DNA from 3 places in the Paenibacillus sp. FSL W8-0187 genome. Region 3 is predicted to be linked to each of the others. Evidence: riboswitches for the same ligand, from Rfam matches in the RefSeq annotation. Region 3 holds a riboswitch; each other region holds the start of a gene.
What was found. Region 3 has a riboswitch for thiamine pyrophosphate ahead of MKY48_RS28340 (ECF transporter S component). Riboswitches for the same ligand answer to the same signal wherever they lie in the genome.
Positions count from the first base shown of each region.

Region 1 (5,497 bases), 1.9 Mb from region 3:
AGGCTGCGAACCTCGAGGGCAGGTGCTGATGAGACCGACGCAGTGGACGGGTAAGCCCCGTCCTGCACAGGCAGGGATACTTGAGGTGTCATATCGATAAATGGCCTCTTTTCATATAAGATTCGAAATGTCTATTCACAAGGGGCTCAACCTTTTCGATTCCAGCGGATGAGCCGCTTCTCCAGCAGGGTGATCAGCAGCACCATCAGCAGGCTGAGCAAGACGATGACCAGGATGGCAACAAATACCCGATCCGTGCGGTAGCCGGATTTTTGCAGCATCATGTAGTAGCCGATTCCCCGGTCCGAGCCGATCCATTCCCCGATAACCGCCCCCATCACCGAATAGGTGGCCGCAATTCGAATCCCGGAGAAGATGGAGGGAAGGGCATGCGGCAGCTCCAGCTTGGTGAAAATTTGCCACGAGGTAGCCCCCGCCATCTGCATATAATTCATCATGGTGCGGTCGGTACGTGCGAGTCCATCCAGGGCCGCAACAGCGACAGGGAAGAAGCAGACCAGCGTAATCACGATAACCTTGGGCAGCATGCCGAAGCCGAACCAAATCATGAGAAGCGGGGCTAGGGCGATTGTCGGCACATTTTGGCTAAGAATAAGAAGCGGATAAAGGGCGGTTTTGAGAAAAGGCACCATGTGCAGTGCCAGCGAGATGATTAGACCGATTGCCGTACCGATTATAAAGCCGATCAGGGTTAATTGCAGGGTGGCCGCTGTATGCTGGAAGAGACCGGAAGCTCCAGTAACGGCCTCATGCCCGATGGCCGTCGGTGCAGGCAAAATAAAGGGTTCAATGTCGAACACGGATACTGCCGCCTGCCATACCACCAAAAAGAAGAGAACCGCCACAACGGGCGGCCAAACAGAACTCCACCAGCTTCTCATGGACGGTATTTCTCAGTCAGCTTATCCATGCTGATGCCGCTTGGATGATGCGCGATTTTGACCTGGGATATGATGCTGGGACTGCCCGCATTCACCAGCGCCTCGTGCATGCGCTCAACGATCCTGAGCAGCTCGGAGAGCTCTCCTTCCATGGTCGTTTCGAGTGCATGAACCTCGTATTTCACGCCTGATTCCTGAATAACCTTGATCGCTTCATCTACATAAGGGATGCTGTCGGTCCCGTTTGGCGTTCTCGGTATTACTTGAATGCTCAAGAGAGTATTCGCCATATAAACTCATCCTTTCGTGCAAGCTGTATTGTAATGGAAGAGAGGCGGCCTGCTGCAAAGGCCGTCTCTCTTCTTTAATATAGAAATAACCTTATGGCTTCTCCGGTAAAAATTCATTGGTAAATGCGCTGTCAGCGTCAAGCTCCTTCTCCAGCAGCTTGCGCTCAAACATCCAGTCTGCGTACCCCGACCATACTTCGGCTTTCTGTTCGCCCCAGCGGGATGCATCATCCTGATAACGGGGGCTCAGCCATTTCTGGCTGGCGAGAACCAGTTCGGCATCCAGGTCGGGAACAGCCTTCGTCAGCAGGGCTGCCGCATCTTCGGGATGTTGAATCGCATAGTTGTATCCTTTTGAAGTCGCCCGCATGAACGCTTTGACAAGCTCAGGGTCTTCCTGGATCTGCTTCTCGTTCGTTACGATCACCGGTGTGTAATAATCAAGCTGCTTGGAGTAGTCCTTCACATAAATCATGTCAAGCGGCTCATTGCGAAGCTCGGCTTCAATACCCGTCCAAGCATAGAAAATCCAGGCGAAATCAATGTCGCGTTTGACGGCCGTAAAATAATCGGCATCGCCCATATTGACCATATTCACCTTGCTGACATCGGCACCATCGATCTCCATGATGGACTTCATAACCGCTTCCTCCACAGGCGAACCCCAGCCGCCATAGGATTTCCCTTCAAAATCGCCTGCCTTCAAGATGCCTTTATCCTTGGGAGCCGCAAAGCCGGATGTATTATGCTGAATGATCGCTGCGATGGAAACGAGCGGCAATCCTTGGGTTCTGGCCAGCGTTACGCCTTCCTGATAGCTGATGCCAAACGGCACATTTCCGGATGCGACCAGCGTATCCGTTCCGCCTGCTCCCGGCTGGACGATCTGGACATTAAGCCCTTCTTCCTCATAATACCCAAGCTCCTTCGCTGCATACAGGCCGGTGTGATTCGTATTGGCAGACCAATCGAGCATCAGCTGTACGTCACGGAGCTTCCCGGAAGTCTGACTGTCCTCACCTGCGGCGCCTGTCTTCTTGTTCTCTCCGCTTGTACCGCATCCGGACGCAACCATCAGCAGGACGCAAGCGAGAAGCAGCGGAATCCATCTTCCCTTCTTCATCGTTTCTTCTCTCCTTTAAGTTCTCTTTCTATTACCTCGCAACTCCACAAAAAAAACGCCCTGATGATATCAGGACGCATGACGGCGTAAGTGTATACCACGGCAAATAAATAGCTGCCGCAAACATGGGCTTCCTACGCTGGCATTACCCAGATCAGGTGTAAGGGTCAGTATCATATCGGATACACTCTCAGCCGGCCAAATTCCAGCTCCCCCGGTATTTATGAAGTTTCGATCATTACATCCGCTATTATAGTCCTAACACAGCAGACCTGTCTAGTTCGAAGAGGCGCGAACGTGACAGGTCTTTGTTAGAACACTAATGCAATGGGAGAATTAATTGATGCTATGAACCTTTCACAAGGTAAAGTGTTTGAATACGGCTTCTACGCAGAGATTAGCGCTGGAAGAACTCAATCCATTCTCCTTCGGGACCGTGCACGAAGAAATAGCGGTACCCGTTCGGAAGCGTCACGATTTCCTCGTCCAAGTGAGGAACGTCAAGTCCCTGCACACGGGCATATTCCTCTTCAATGTTATCCGTGCTGACTGCAAAATGATGTACCGTTCCTTCCGAAGGCAGCGTGTCGCTGTATCCCTGAATAAGCTCGACTTCCGTCTCGTTGCTGCCGTTAAATCCTAGGAACGCCAGCTGGATGACGCCATTAGTATGGGTCAGGCGGTCCTTCAGCTCAAGTCCGACTACGGATGTATAGAAGGCGATTGTAGCTTCAAGGTCCCGGACAACAATACCAACATGATCCAATCGTTTCTGTGACATGGTTCAACACCCCTTCCGATTCATATAAGATATGACTGAAATATTATCATATAATTCCTATACGTCAAGTGGGTGTTATGTTGTTTGTGCACAGACTAATAAGATGATTTTTCTTTCATTTCCTCATCTTTACTTTTGGGTGGGCAAAAAGTATCATGAGAAATAGATATGTTAATTCAAAAGACCTAACACACTTAAAGTGAACCAGCGTACCTTTTGGCCGAGGAGGAATGCTTATGAGTCCAACTCCAGCAGATCATCTGTGGATTCGACTCGCCATAATATATGCATTCATTCAGATAATGATCGCTCTGTGGATGCCTGATGCTTTATCGCTTCAGCGTGTACTAGTCATTATTTCTCCTGCAGCCGCTTCCGTTTATTTAATGCGGATCCGTCGGCGTTTTGAGGTTCATCTTCGCAGGTTTTGGCTTATTGTGAGTCTCGGATTGATGGGGGAGGCAGTGGCCCGAACCCTCCACGCATGCAATATCTGGTTTGGAAAAGAGAACGCTTTCCTGCCAGTTCTAACCCATTTGTTCTGGGGGCTCGAACTTATCCTGTTCGCAAGTTCTCTCATTTATTTATTCCGGCATGTTCAGGGTTCGTTTCGGGGGCTGCGGTTTATGCTGGATATCCTGATTGTTGGCATAGCGGTCATGACGGTAGGATGGGAATATTTCATCAAGCCTGAGCTTCAGGGTCTGGTCCATGAGGCAGTATGGGGAAACCTTTGGGTGGACATGCTGTATCCACTGTGCGCAATGGTACTTATTTTTTTTACACTGGTGTTGTATTTTAATACCGGACAGTTAAGGAAATGGGCGGCCATCCTGTTATGTCTTGGCGGAAGTACATTTATTGCCGGAGATGTTCTGTACATCTATCTCGTTGATCTTTTGGATATCGAGGTTCGCTCCTACCTGTATCCACTCTATACGTTATCGGTATTTTTCATTAGTTTCGCAGGCGGACAGTCCGCTCCTGAAACCCGTAATCCATCTGTTGGCGAGCGGGAGCCTCGTTCAACCGGAAACCTGATCGTAAGGTACCTGCTTCCCTACAGCGTGCTCGGCGGGATGTTTGCCCTTATGGCGCAGCATTTTGGAGGGTGGACTGGACTGTTTACCGGCCTTTCCCTGTGCGTTATCCTGATCTTGTTCAGGCAGATTTTGATCCAGTTCGAGAACGACCGCTTGTTGGACCGACTGCATGAAAGTCTGATGCAGAGTGAATCCCTGGCACATCGCGATGATCTTACGGGGCTGTATAATCGTCGTTATTTTAATGCAAGGCTGTCAAGTTCGCTGAAGGAGGCGGACCGCACAGGTTCCCGTGTAGGCTTGCTGTATATGGATATGAATCGTTTCAAACGAGTCAATGACCGATACGGCCACCGTGCCGGCGATTTGTTGATACGAAAGGTTGCAGACCGGCTTCAATCACTCGAATCCAAGGGAGTTTTGGTTTCCCGTTTAGGAGGAGACGAATTCACAGTCATGATCCATCCGGCCGGTGATGATCAGGAGCTGATCTGGATGGCGGAGGAGATCTGGACGATGCTTAGTGAGCCGTACGAGCTGGAAGGGCATGAGGTCCGAACCACGCCGAGTATCGGTATTGCGGTTTATCCAGATCATGCCAGAAATGACCAGGAGCTGATTGGTCGTGCGGATGCAGCGATGTATGCGGCGAAGGAACGGAACGCCCCCTGGCATTTTGATGTAGAGCGGACGATGCTGCTGCAGCTTTTGGATCAAAAGGTGAGTAGATGAATGTATGACCATAGTATCGACAACAGGTTGTTAAAAGCAATATAAGTCGATTTTTGTAGAATTTGATGCAATCATTGCACGAATCTTGCGCATTTCTCTTAAAATAGGTCATAACTTCGATATAAAATCCATAAAATGCAAAGAAATCATATTCAAAATGCCGATAAGAAGCATAGTGAGAGCTAGCTTGCCAAGGAGGACGAACATGATTTGCGACAATTGCAGCACCTTTGAACCGATTGAGGACCAGGGGACCATTCATATGAAGCCTGCAAGTGGTGAGCTTATTCAGTTGCTGGCAGTGAACGGCTACACGGTACAAGAGAACAATGAGGGTTGTGCTGTGAACTACAAGGTACGTGCGGACCTGATCTCTATGATGAAGTGTCTGCAGCCCCTTCCGCTGAAGATTCGTCAAGAGCTGTCCTTCTGTGTTACCGGTGGAGAAGCTCCGCAAATCCGGCATTCGTGGACCCCTATGCAGAAGTTCGAACTGCAGATGGAGCATTACGATATGGTGAGTATCATTTTACATAAGCAGTTTACGAGCTACATGCAGCCCATCGTGGATACATCCGAGCAGATCGTGGCCTACGAATTTCTCCTTCGTCCGGTAGAGTGGGGAG
Region 1 is NZ_CP150206.1:729,500-734,996, forward strand. Features, by position in the region: gene MKY48_RS03195 (ABC transporter ATP-binding protein) at 1-92, opposite strand, end outside; gene MKY48_RS03200 (ABC transporter permease) at 147-902, opposite strand; gene MKY48_RS03205 (MTH1187 family thiamine-binding protein) at 899-1,192, opposite strand; gene MKY48_RS03210 (ABC transporter substrate-binding protein) at 1,284-2,315, opposite strand; TPP riboswitch at 2,430-2,541, opposite strand; gene MKY48_RS03215 (VOC family protein) at 2,713-3,096, opposite strand; gene MKY48_RS03220 (GGDEF domain-containing protein) at 3,333-4,871, shown strand; gene MKY48_RS03225 (EAL domain-containing protein) at 5,077-5,497, shown strand, end outside.
Region 1: it holds a riboswitch for thiamine pyrophosphate, as region 3 does, so the genes downstream of both, MKY48_RS03210 (ABC transporter substrate-binding protein) here and MKY48_RS28340 (ECF transporter S component) in region 3, are expected to answer to the same signal.

Region 2 (5,497 bases), 2.6 Mb from region 3:
CCTCTGTTCCATCGGTAATTACGTCCTCTTCACCGGTAATGGCCACGATCGTGCCTAATTCGCGTGCAGCCCGCACGGCCAGCTCAGCATGATGACTGCCAGTGCTGTTGCCAGCGTCTACGCCCTTAATCTCTCGGGCCTCCCCGACAAGATGAGCGACTTCAGCCGCGTTTCCGCGCACGAGCGAGACCTTCACCTCACTCAGAATCCGCAATGCCGACTCCGTCCGAAAACGGGTCGCTCCCGCACCGACCGGATCCAGCAGAACCGGCACACCGTGCGCATTCGCCGATTGCCCGGCGAGAATCATCGCATCCACCAGCTCGCGGTTCAGCGTGCCGATGTTCAGCACGAGCGCGCCCGCTATGGCGGCCATATCCGCCACTTCCTCCGGCGCGTAAGCCATGACCGGCGACACGCCCAGCGCGTACAAGCCGTTAGCCGTAAAATTCGTAACCACCACGTTTGTCATATTGTGAACGAGGGGGCTCGTCTGCTGTACCTTCGTTAAAAGCGCCGAAACCTCTTTTTCCCATGCATGCATATGAATCGCCTCTCTTATCTATATTGGAATTTATGTGCTTATTATGACTCCTTACAGCACCGCAGCCTCAAGCTGCACCGGCCATTCCTCCTGCTTGTAAGCCATGTCCCAAAACATATACTCCAGCTGGCAGCTCAGCATAAAATGCTCCTTCATCCGTTCCCGCTCGGCGGCCGTCGCATGCTCTGCCCATTCATCGACACGGTTGCAGAACTTGGCTGTCGCGTCTTCCCCACGGTTGCCGTAGAAATAAATCCAGTCATAGAACGGATGGGATGCATCCGGCTTCACTTCATCCAGCAGCTTGCGGCCAATCTCCAGATACGTCCATGGGCAAGGCAGCAATACGGCCATAATCTCGCCCAGACTGCCCTCATGCGCCACCGTCAGCATATGTCGGATATAATGATGCGCGGACGGAGCCAGCGGATAGCCCTGAAGCTCTTCGTAGGTCACCCCGGCGGCTGCGCACAAATTCTGATGCGGGTGCACCTCGCTGTGCAGGATGAATGATATCTGTTCGTTAAAGGTGGCGATCTCTTCCCTGCTGGTCGATTTGGATATGGCGATACCGTAAATCCGCATGTAGGCATTCAAATACTCAAAATCCTGCTTCACATAGTGAATCAGCTGTTCTCGCGCCAGGTTCCCCTCGGCAATGCCTTTTACAAAGGGATGATCGAAGATTGCTTGAAAAATGTCTCCCGCCTGCTGACGGAGCGCTTGCGTGAAACTCATTTTTGTCCCCACCTCCAACATATTGAAGAGCAGGAAGTCCGTAAGATACGACTTTTCAGACAACGCTAAAAAGCCGCCCCCGAAAACTGGAGCGGCTTCGTCAACAAGCCCGGGTGCGCCAAAAAAGGCGCACCAAGACCTCATATACGAAGGCTCCACTTTCCTACGCTAGTACGAACTAGATCAGGTTCAAAGGGTCCAAGATACGCTCTTGTCTCAGCCGCCAACGGCTCCCCTAGTGGACTTCCTATTCTTTTGTCTAATACTGTACATAGGTTTATGGATGCTGTCAAACATTAACTGTTCGTGAACGAAGCCCCACGTTCGAAGCTTTCCCATGAGTGGGGATTAGGATGATGTACGGTGGCGGAGGTCATTCGCAAAAACGCCGGCGGCCGAAACTTGTTACGGGAACACTGACGCTCGGCTGTCATGTATTCCCCAACATAATGAGTACATAAGCGTTGGGTGTCTAGGGGTATGCATGGATGGCTGGGATTATAATCGATGTAGGGGCCGGCGGGAACTCAGAGTAGCTATGGTTTAGAGGTAGATTCCGGGGTAACACAGCGTGTATAGCTGAGGCTGCTGCTGGTATTGGTGCTTACTGCCGGTCTTGTTACTACTGCTGGACTTGGTGCTACTCCTCGAGCGTAACGGACTGAGGATACGTTATTTGGCTGAGTAGGTGTGATTTTTGATAGTTATCGGACACCAGGTACGCTATTCATAGAATATGATAGCAAATGGGCCGGTAATTGTGGTAATAAGGGATCCTGTGTCCGTTAGATTTAAAAATCGAGGGCAATTTGAGAAATAAGGGACCTGGAGTCCGTTGACAGGTGGTCTTATCGCTACTGCTGGTCTAAGTGCTACTATTGATCTTGTTGCTACCTGCTGGCTTGGTGCTACTTGCTGGTCTTGGCTACTACTGATCTTGGTGTTACTGCTGGTATTGGTGCTGCTGCTGGCTCGGTTCTACTACTGGTATTGGTGCTACTGCTGATCTTGGTGCTACTTGCTGGTCTTGGCTACTGATGATCTACTGGACTTCGTGCTACTCCTTGAGCGTAACGGACTGAGGATACGTTATTTGGCTTAATAGGCGTAATTTTTGAGAGTTAACGGACACCAGATACGTTATTCATAGAATATGATGGCAAATAGGCAGTTTATTTTGGTAATAAGGGATCCTGTGTCCGTTAGATTTAAAAATCGGGGTCAAATTGAGAAATAAGGGATCTGGAGTCCGATAACAGTCAGGGGCAGCGGCACGAAGTAGGGGACTTGGTTAAGCTGTGCTGGCGTGCGGTGTGGCATGCCTTATAGCGGCAGTACTGGCGATGCTGTGATGCTAAAAAAGGAGGCGTCCCTCAAGATCTGAGATCTTTTGGGATGCCTCCTTTTTTAGCTTTTTCCTTGCATCATCTGCTATACGATAATACTACCCTGTAGCATTCGTCTTCATTCATTACTGAATGCCGTAAAACTCCTGCAACTGGTCAATCATCAGATTGGCCGCCAGGATGCCGCCTGCTGTATTCCAGATTGCATCATCCACTTTGTGGGCTTGGCCGTTCTTGACGACGTTCAGGTTTTTCCATAATGGATCGTTGATCCATTCCTGCTCGGTTTGGTTGGCGCCGCCATCCCCGGTTTCATAAGTGAAGTAGAAGAGTCTGTCGGCATCTGCCTCAGGCAAACGTTCCTTCGTGATCTCGTCAACGAAATCGTCCTTGGCGTTCTTGGTCATGTCGTTGCGGGCGATGCCGATTTTATCGAAAATGACGCCCGAGAACGTATTGGTATGGTACACGCGCGTCTTGCCAGCCATGAAACGGACCACGGAAACGGTCTCGTCCAGCTTGCTTCCGGCCTTCTCTTTGAAATCCTGAATCCGCTTGTCGTATGCAGCCAATAGCTCTTCGCCTTCGGATACCTTGTTCAGCGCCTTGGCATACAGTTCAAAATTGTTCTGCCACTCGCCGCGAAGATCCTCGGCAAAAACGGTCGGCGCGATCGCCTTCAATTGCTCGTATACTTTCTCCTGACGCATCTTGTTGCCGATAATCAGGTCCGGCTGCAGGCCCGCGATCAGTTCGATGTTCGGCTGGCTCTCTTCCCCGACAACGGTAACGCCTTCCATCTGGTCTTTAATATGTGGATACCATGGGTCACCTGTCCAGGATCTAACAGCGCCTACTGGCTTCACGCCCAATGCGAGAAGCGCCTCGGTTCCTTCGTTCGTGAGAACCACCACTTTTTGAGGGGTTCCCTTGATTGTTTCCGTACCCATCGCATGTGTAACTTCATAGGATTCGCTTGCTGCGCTACCATTGTTACCACTTGCATTATTCGTCGTGTCGCCGCCAGTATTGTTTGTATTTTCTTTCGCTGGGCTTGCTCCACAACCGGCAAGAATCACGATCATAATGAGAGCCAGCAAGCTAAACTTGAGGCCTCTCGTTGGTTTATTTGCCATTCCTTTTCCCATTCCTATCTAAATCCCCCTTGTGTCATATCCTTCTACTTGAAAATCATTATCAATCACTGATTCAAAACTATAAAGGGTTTCCTGAAAAATATCAAGATATTTATGAGAATGATTATCAAGCTCATTGACAGATCGGGTCCCTTCACCTAAAATTCATATGAACTTAATTATTCATGGACTTAAGAAAGTGAGCATATATGCGCGTATTCGGACTATTCATATCGCTATTGGCGCTGGCTGCTGCCGTCATGGGCAGCATCGCATTCGGAGTAACAAACGTACCTCTTCATCAGGTATTGGAATCGTTCACTCACTTCAACGGGAGCAACGAGCATCTGATCATTCTCACAGCAAGACTGCCCCGGGCGCTCATTGCACTTGCTGTAGGAGCAAGCCTAGCTGTTGCGGGTGCCCTCATGCAGGTCATCACGCGCAATCCGATTGCATCACCCAGCACGCTGGGCGTGAACTCCGGTGCAGCCTTCTTCATTATTATGTCAGCGGGTTGGCTGGGTATAAGCGGACTCCAATCTCTTACCTGGGTCGCGCTGATCGGAGCCGCGGTAAGCGGCGGTATCGTGTTTTTCCTAGGCAGCATCGGCAGGGACGGCATGACGCCAGTAAAAATCACCCTCGCGGGTGCCTCCATAGCCGCCTTCTTCCATTCCTTAACGCAGGGATTCATGCTCTCTGACGGCAAAATGTTCGATCAGGTGCTGGTATGGCTTGTCGGCTCGGTAGCCGGACGCGATTTGAACCAACTTGCAGCCGTGTGGCCGTACATGACCGTTGGCATGCTGGTTGCACTCCTGCTGGGCCGCCATCTGAACGCCCTCTCCATGGGTGATGACATCGCCCAGAGCCTCGGGCAAAAAACAGCCCTCATCAAGTTGTTAGCGGCAGCGGCTGTTATTTTGCTGGCCGGAGGTTCTGTTGCCGCTGCGGGCCCCATCGCATTCGTCGGGATTATCATCCCGCATATCGTTCGGCATTTAATAGGAAATGATTATCGCTGGATTCTGCCTTACAGCGCGGTGCTCGGTGCACTTCTGCTGGTGACGGCCGATCTCGGCTCCCGATATATTGCCATGCCGAAGGAAGTCCCGGTCGGCGTGATGACCGCAATCATTGGCGTGCCGTTCTTCGTGTACATAGCCAGGAAAGGAAGACGAGCACAATGAATAAACACCGCATATTCCGCTCCAGGAACGCTAAAGTATCGTTTATGCTAGAGAGAAGAACACTATGGGTATGTCTGATCCTATTCGTGCTTTGCATCGCCGCCATGATTATTAGCACAGGCACAGGAAGCCAGTTTGTTTCGCCGCTTCATGTCATGAAGGCATTGTTCGGTAACGCTCCGCCCATGGAGCAGGTTATCGTTATGCAGCTAAGGCTGCCCCGAATTATTATCGCCGTGCTGATCGGCGCCGCTCTCGCCGTGGCGGGGGCTATTCTGCAGGGCGTCATCCGCAACCCCCTGGCCTCCCCCGACGTCATCGGTATAACGGAGGGAGCATCACTTGGAGCGGTTCTCTTCATCTTCATATTCACAGGCACCGTATCGATCCATTGGATGCCGCTATTCGCCATCCTTGGTGCTTTTTTCATAACCGGACTGCTGTACGTGCTTGCTTGGAAAAATGGCGTATCACCGCTGCGGCTAGTCTTGATCGGAATCGGAGTATCGGCTGCAATCAAATCGATCTCCTATATGCTTA
Region 2 is NZ_CP150206.1:1,401,085-1,406,581, reverse strand. Features, by position in the region: gene thiM (hydroxyethylthiazole kinase) at 1-544, opposite strand, end outside; gene tenA (thiaminase II) at 596-1,282, opposite strand; TPP riboswitch at 1,426-1,529, opposite strand; gene MKY48_RS06135 (iron-siderophore ABC transporter substrate-binding protein) at 2,754-3,776, opposite strand; gene MKY48_RS06130 (iron ABC transporter permease) at 3,974-4,957, shown strand; gene MKY48_RS06125 (iron ABC transporter permease) at 4,954-5,497, shown strand, end outside.
Region 2: it holds a riboswitch for thiamine pyrophosphate, as region 3 does, so the genes downstream of both, tenA (thiaminase II) here and MKY48_RS28340 (ECF transporter S component) in region 3, are expected to answer to the same signal.

Region 3 (5,497 bases):
GGTGGAGGAAGTGCCGCTCAGCGGCTGGCGAAAGCAGATGGAGACGAATTTTTTCGGGACCGTATCGGTGACACAGCATATGCTGCCGCTGCTCCGGCGAACTGGAAAATCCAAAATCATTCTCATGAGCAGCATTAGCGGCGTGGTCGGATTTCCGGGTTATGGACCCTATGCGTCCTCCAAATTTGCGCTGGAAGGGTTTGGCGAAAGCCTGTCCATGGAAGTGATGCCCTTTGGCATTGATGTCGTGCTGATCCAGCCTGGTGCCTATGGCACGCCGATCTGGAACAAAAGCTTTGGGGAGCTTACGGTGAAGGAAGGATCACCCTACAGCGGTCTGCTGAAGGGCGTGCTGGACTATTCCGAGCGGACAGCCAAAGGAAGCGGGGATCCGCAGGAGGTAGCCAGGCTTGTGGCAAAAATTGCGTCCATGGCTAAGCCCAGGTTCCGCTATATGCTGCCCCGAGGCACGCGGGCGACCGCATGGATCAAGGGCGGACTGCCGGATCGGCTGTTTCAGCGGATCATTTATCGGATGCTGGGCCGGCGTTAATCATTCATGCAGCCAATGATTTATAGCCTTAACTTGTCATGCGATGTTTGGTAAGGTAGATGGAATCACCCTTTTCTGGCTGGGGACGGGTGAAGCAAACCGAGCAGTTCTCCCATCTTCACCTTGGAGCCGGGTTCCAGGTCACCGCGAGGGGTAAACGTGCCGTTCTCCGTCAAAAGTACAACTGTAGAGCCGAATTCAAAGTACGCGAGTTCATCGCCGATTTCGTATTTCTTCACACTCTCGTCAGCATAACGGATGCTGCTTACGTTCATGGCTCCGACCTTCACGACGGCAACTTCGCCGAACTCATGCGCAATATAGGTAATGAGGCGCTCATTGCGGCTGAGCACATTCCGGATATGGGTCATCGCAAAATCGTTCACGGGGTAAACGCGTCCCTTTAAATGCTCGCTTTCCGCCTGAACACCGGTTACCGGGGAATGAATGCGATGATAGTCGGTCGGGCTTAAATACAATACAAATGCATAACCGTGGATGTAGTTTTCCATTCTCGGTGATTTCGCGAGCAGCTCGCTCAAGGTATAATCCTGTCCCTTAACGCTTAGAATGGTACCGGCGTTGACGACGCCCATTGCCGAAATTGTGGCATCGACTGGGCTTACCATGGCGTCGGCGGTGTCATCTATGGCGCGTAGGCCTATTTTTAACCGGCGGGAAAAGAACTCGTTCAGTGAGCGGTATTCGTTGATTTCTTTCTCCGCTTCGTGCGCCGGAATTTGATAAATTCGTATGAATGCAGGTATTAGATGACGGCTCAGCCGGCTGTGGGAACAATGCCCCATGATTCGGGACAGCCACTTGCGGGAAGACAGCTCAGTCATCAGACGCAGCAATTGTTTAGCCATGTCATTCTCCTTTGTGCATAGGTGTCAGCAATAAACGTTGGTGGAAAAGCCAATCACTCTGATATTGACATAGAATGAGATGGAAATCAATAAATAGCCATTTTTGAAAAAAGGTTCTTGCTTATTCCGGAGTGAATGTGTATTTTAAAGTTAACATAAAACCGAATAGGAATACGGGGGCTTGAGTGAATCAGGCTGAGATTGCAGCTGCTATCCGCTGTTGACCGTTAATCTGAACTGGGTAATGCCAGCGTAGAGAATATCCGACCCTGCCTACATAGGGCCTATTTTTCCGTCTGCGCGTTTTTCCAGACGGTTTTTTGTTGTGTTTACACAAAAATAGAGGTGGAGAGGGGAATGTGTTGTTATGGGAACGTCTGTGCAAGAGAAGTTGGGGGTTCAGCCCCGAAAAGGACTGCGGTTAAGCGATATTTTGGTTACGGTACTGGTATCACTGGTGCTTGGCGTCATTTATCACTTCTGGGGTTCGGTTTACAATCTATTAAAACCGCTGTTCTTTGAAGCGGATGAGTTGTTATACGGCATGTGGTTCGCTGCAGCCACGCTTGCTTACTTGTTGATCCGGAAGCCGGGAGTGGCCATTATCGCGGAAGTGGCGGCGGCCCACGTAGAAGTGCTGTTTGGCAGCGGCTGGGGATTGACCCTACTGCTGTATGGCCTCATTCAAGGACTGGGGGCTGAATTGGTATTCGCGGCGTTCCGTTATCGGAGCACCTCGGCGTGGACGCTGGCGATTGCCGGTGCCGGTGCAGCCATCGGCTCGATGATCATGGACTTCTATTACAGCTATACGGATGACCTGCAGACGTGGATGTTCCTCGCTAAATACGGTATGCGGGTACTTAGCGGCGCCGTCATTGCAGGCCTTCTTATGCTCCTGTTGGCTAAAGCGCTCGACCGTACGGGCGTGACATCCCTGCTCCGTCCTGCGTCGAAGAAGGATTACGAAGCACTGGATGATCCGCGCCATGTCTAATGCCACGGTTAGCCCGGTTCCGGCTCAGTCTGCTGAGATGCTTCCGGAACCGGCCGTGTATGTGGAGGGATTGCGTCTGAAGTATCCGGGCGAGGAGCGATTGATGTTCAAAGACCTCTCCTTCTCGGCTGTCCGCGGGGAGAAGGTGCTGCTGCTCGGTCCGAGCGGCTGTGGCAAATCCACGCTGCTGCAGGTGCTTAGCGGGATGATTCCCCGCGCGACGGAGGTGCCGATGAAATGCGAGGCCCAGCTGATTCCACGCTCTTGGGGTTATGTATTTCAAGATCCGGATACCCAGTTCTGTATGCCGTACGTGGATGAAGAGCTGGCTTTCGTACTGGAAAATCTAAGTGTCCCTCGTGACGAGATGAAGGATCGAATGCAAGCGGCCCTGCGCGAGGTGGGGCTTGATCTTGAGGAGCTCCATATGCCGATCGGGCATTTGTCCCAAGGCATGAAGCAACGACTTGCGCTGGCATCGGCTCTGCTGCTGGAGCCGGAAGTGCTGTTCCTTGACGAGCCGTCTGCGCTGCTCGACCCGGAAGGCAGGGAGCAAATCTGGTCCGCGGTGAAGGCCGTTTCGGAAGGGCGTACGCTGATCATCGTGGAACACCGGATTGAAGAAATGGCCCAATATGTGGATCGTGTCGTGCTGTTCAGCCCGGATGGGGTGATTCTGGGCGAAGGTCCCCCAGCAGCGATATTCGCTGAATACGAGAAGGAACTCCAAGCCTATGGAATCTGGTATCCCGGCGTATGGGAGGATTATGCTCAGACCCGGGCGGGCAGAGAGTTGTTTGCTCTGGTCGACGCGCTGGGCAATCTCTTGTATGAGGCTGCTCCGCCGTACGCTCAACATGGGGAACCTGTCATTCAACTGGCGAATTTTAGGGGAATGAGATGGGATAAACCTGTTATCACCCTCCCTTCCGCCGAGGTGGTTCCGGGACAATTCATTGCGGTGGTAGGACCGAACGGAGCAGGCAAAAGCTCGCTGCTGCTCAGTTTGATGGGGCTGCTTCGCGCCGAAGGGACCTATGTGCTTTGCGGGGAAGAGGTCATTCAGGGCAAGCGCCGGAAGGTGCGAAAGAAGAGAGAGCAGCAGCTGCGCCAAATCGGATTCGTGTTTCAGAATCCGGAGCTTCAATTCCTGACGGAGCGCATCGGCGATGAGGTGGTTTACTCGCTGTTGGTGGATCATGTGCCGCCGGAGGAAGCGAAGGCGCAGGCCGACCGCTGTCTTGAACGCTTTGGACTGAAAGGCATGGAGGCTAGGCATCCGTACCAGCTGTCGACAGGCCAAAAGCGCCGCTTGAGCGTGGCTACGGCCATGGCAAGACAGCCGTCCGTCCTGCTCCTGGATGAGCCAACCTTCGGACAGGATGCGCGGAATACGTTTGCGATTCTGGAGATGTGCGAGCAGCTGCGCCGCGCGGGAACCGCTATTCTCATGGTGACGCATGAAATGGAGATCGCGCAGCGGGTGGCCACGCATATATGGGAAGTCCGGGAGGGACAGCTGACTTCGAGCATGCCTTCCCCGCGCTGGTCTGGCGGGATTGCATCCGAGCAGGCGGCTAAGAGAGTAAACGGCGCTGCCGACCCACGGGGTATCTTAGCCGCGGCCGATCAACGCCTCACGGGGGTGAACGCATGAATATATGGAACCCCGTGCGGATCACTTGGCTGCACCGGGCGAATCCGGTGGTGAAGCTGGGACTGATCTGTGCGCTGTTTTTCATGACGGTGCTGACCCATGATCTTGATTTTGTTTTGTATCAGGCGCTTATCTTTATGGTCTGTCTGGTGGTGCTCAGCGGGGTGAAGCCGTGGAAAATGCTGTTGTTCTTTATTCCGTTTCTGCTTGCCTTCATATCGTCCGCCTCTTCCATGATGCTGTTCGGTAAGGGGGAGACGATCTGGTGGGAGTGGGGATTGTTCCGGGTATCGGAAGAAAGCTTCTACCGGGGGCTGCATTTGGGCTTTAAAGGAATTGCCTTTGCTTCGGAGGGACTGCTGCTCGTTACGACAACGTCCTCGGTGGATTTATTCTACAGCCTGATGCAGAAGCTGAGGCTGGCGCCCAAATATGCCTACAGCTTCATGGCTTCGATCCGGCTGCTGCCCATGGTGTGGGAGGAATATGTAATCCGCCGCCAAGCCTTGAAAGTGCGAGGAGTTCGCCCGATTCGCGGGATTCGCGGCATGGTTAATCGCGCAGGACTGTATGTGGTGCCGCTGCTGGCGCAGAGCATCCGCCGGGCCCATCGGGTAGCCGCTGCGATGGAGGCCAAGCAATTTGACGGAGACCGGGCGAAGGCCCGAACGTATTATTACCCATCTCGTTATTCCCGCTACGATCTTCTGGTCGTCGGATTACTGACAGCTGCCGCGTTCTGCGCCTATGTTGCAGCAGGAAATTTTCCTTGGTTCGGCATTGGCGACGTGCGGTTTGATTAATGGGCTGTTTTCTCAATGAGAGCCTGCTTAAGGTGTATAAGCGGGTTCTTTTTTTATGAGATCAGATTAACTCCAGAGGGTCTAGCCTGTTTATCTCGCAAGAAAAATTTTCTATTATAAGCGGCGGTCCGGCTCTTGAGAAAGTGCACGGATCGCATTTTTCTTCACACGTATATTTTATAGAAATCATGTCTGGATTTTATGCCGATGGAGGCGTTATAATACTAATGGTACCGATAAAGTATTTACAGTACCAGAAGGGGAGTTTGTTCACTTGCGCGAGCGAATATTGAATGAAACGATCCGCTTAATTCAGCGGCAGGGGTTTACTTTTACGGTTAGTGATCTGGCCCGCAGCCTTGCAATTAGTAAACGGACGATCTATGAGCACTTTTCATCCAAGGAAGAGATTGTCGAACATATCATCGACGGAATGATCCGGCATATTCAGCAGCGCGAACATGAAATTGCTGGGGATGAGGAGCTTACCGTTCTGGAGAAGATTCATCAGATTCTAATCTGTCTGCCGCAGGAGATGGAGAAGATGGATTTGGGAATGCTGCCGGATCTGAAGCGCTCGCATTATGCGCAATGGGAGAAGCTGGACACCTTTTTCAG
Region 3 is NZ_CP150206.1:6,242,136-6,247,632, reverse strand. Features, by position in the region: gene MKY48_RS28350 (SDR family oxidoreductase) at 1-553, shown strand, start outside; gene asd (archaetidylserine decarboxylase) at 619-1,422, opposite strand; TPP riboswitch at 1,586-1,698, shown strand; gene MKY48_RS28340 (ECF transporter S component) at 1,790-2,419, shown strand; gene MKY48_RS28335 (ABC transporter ATP-binding protein) at 2,457-4,076, shown strand; gene MKY48_RS28330 (energy-coupling factor transporter transmembrane component T) at 4,073-4,879, shown strand; gene MKY48_RS28325 (TetR/AcrR family transcriptional regulator) at 5,154-5,497, shown strand, end outside.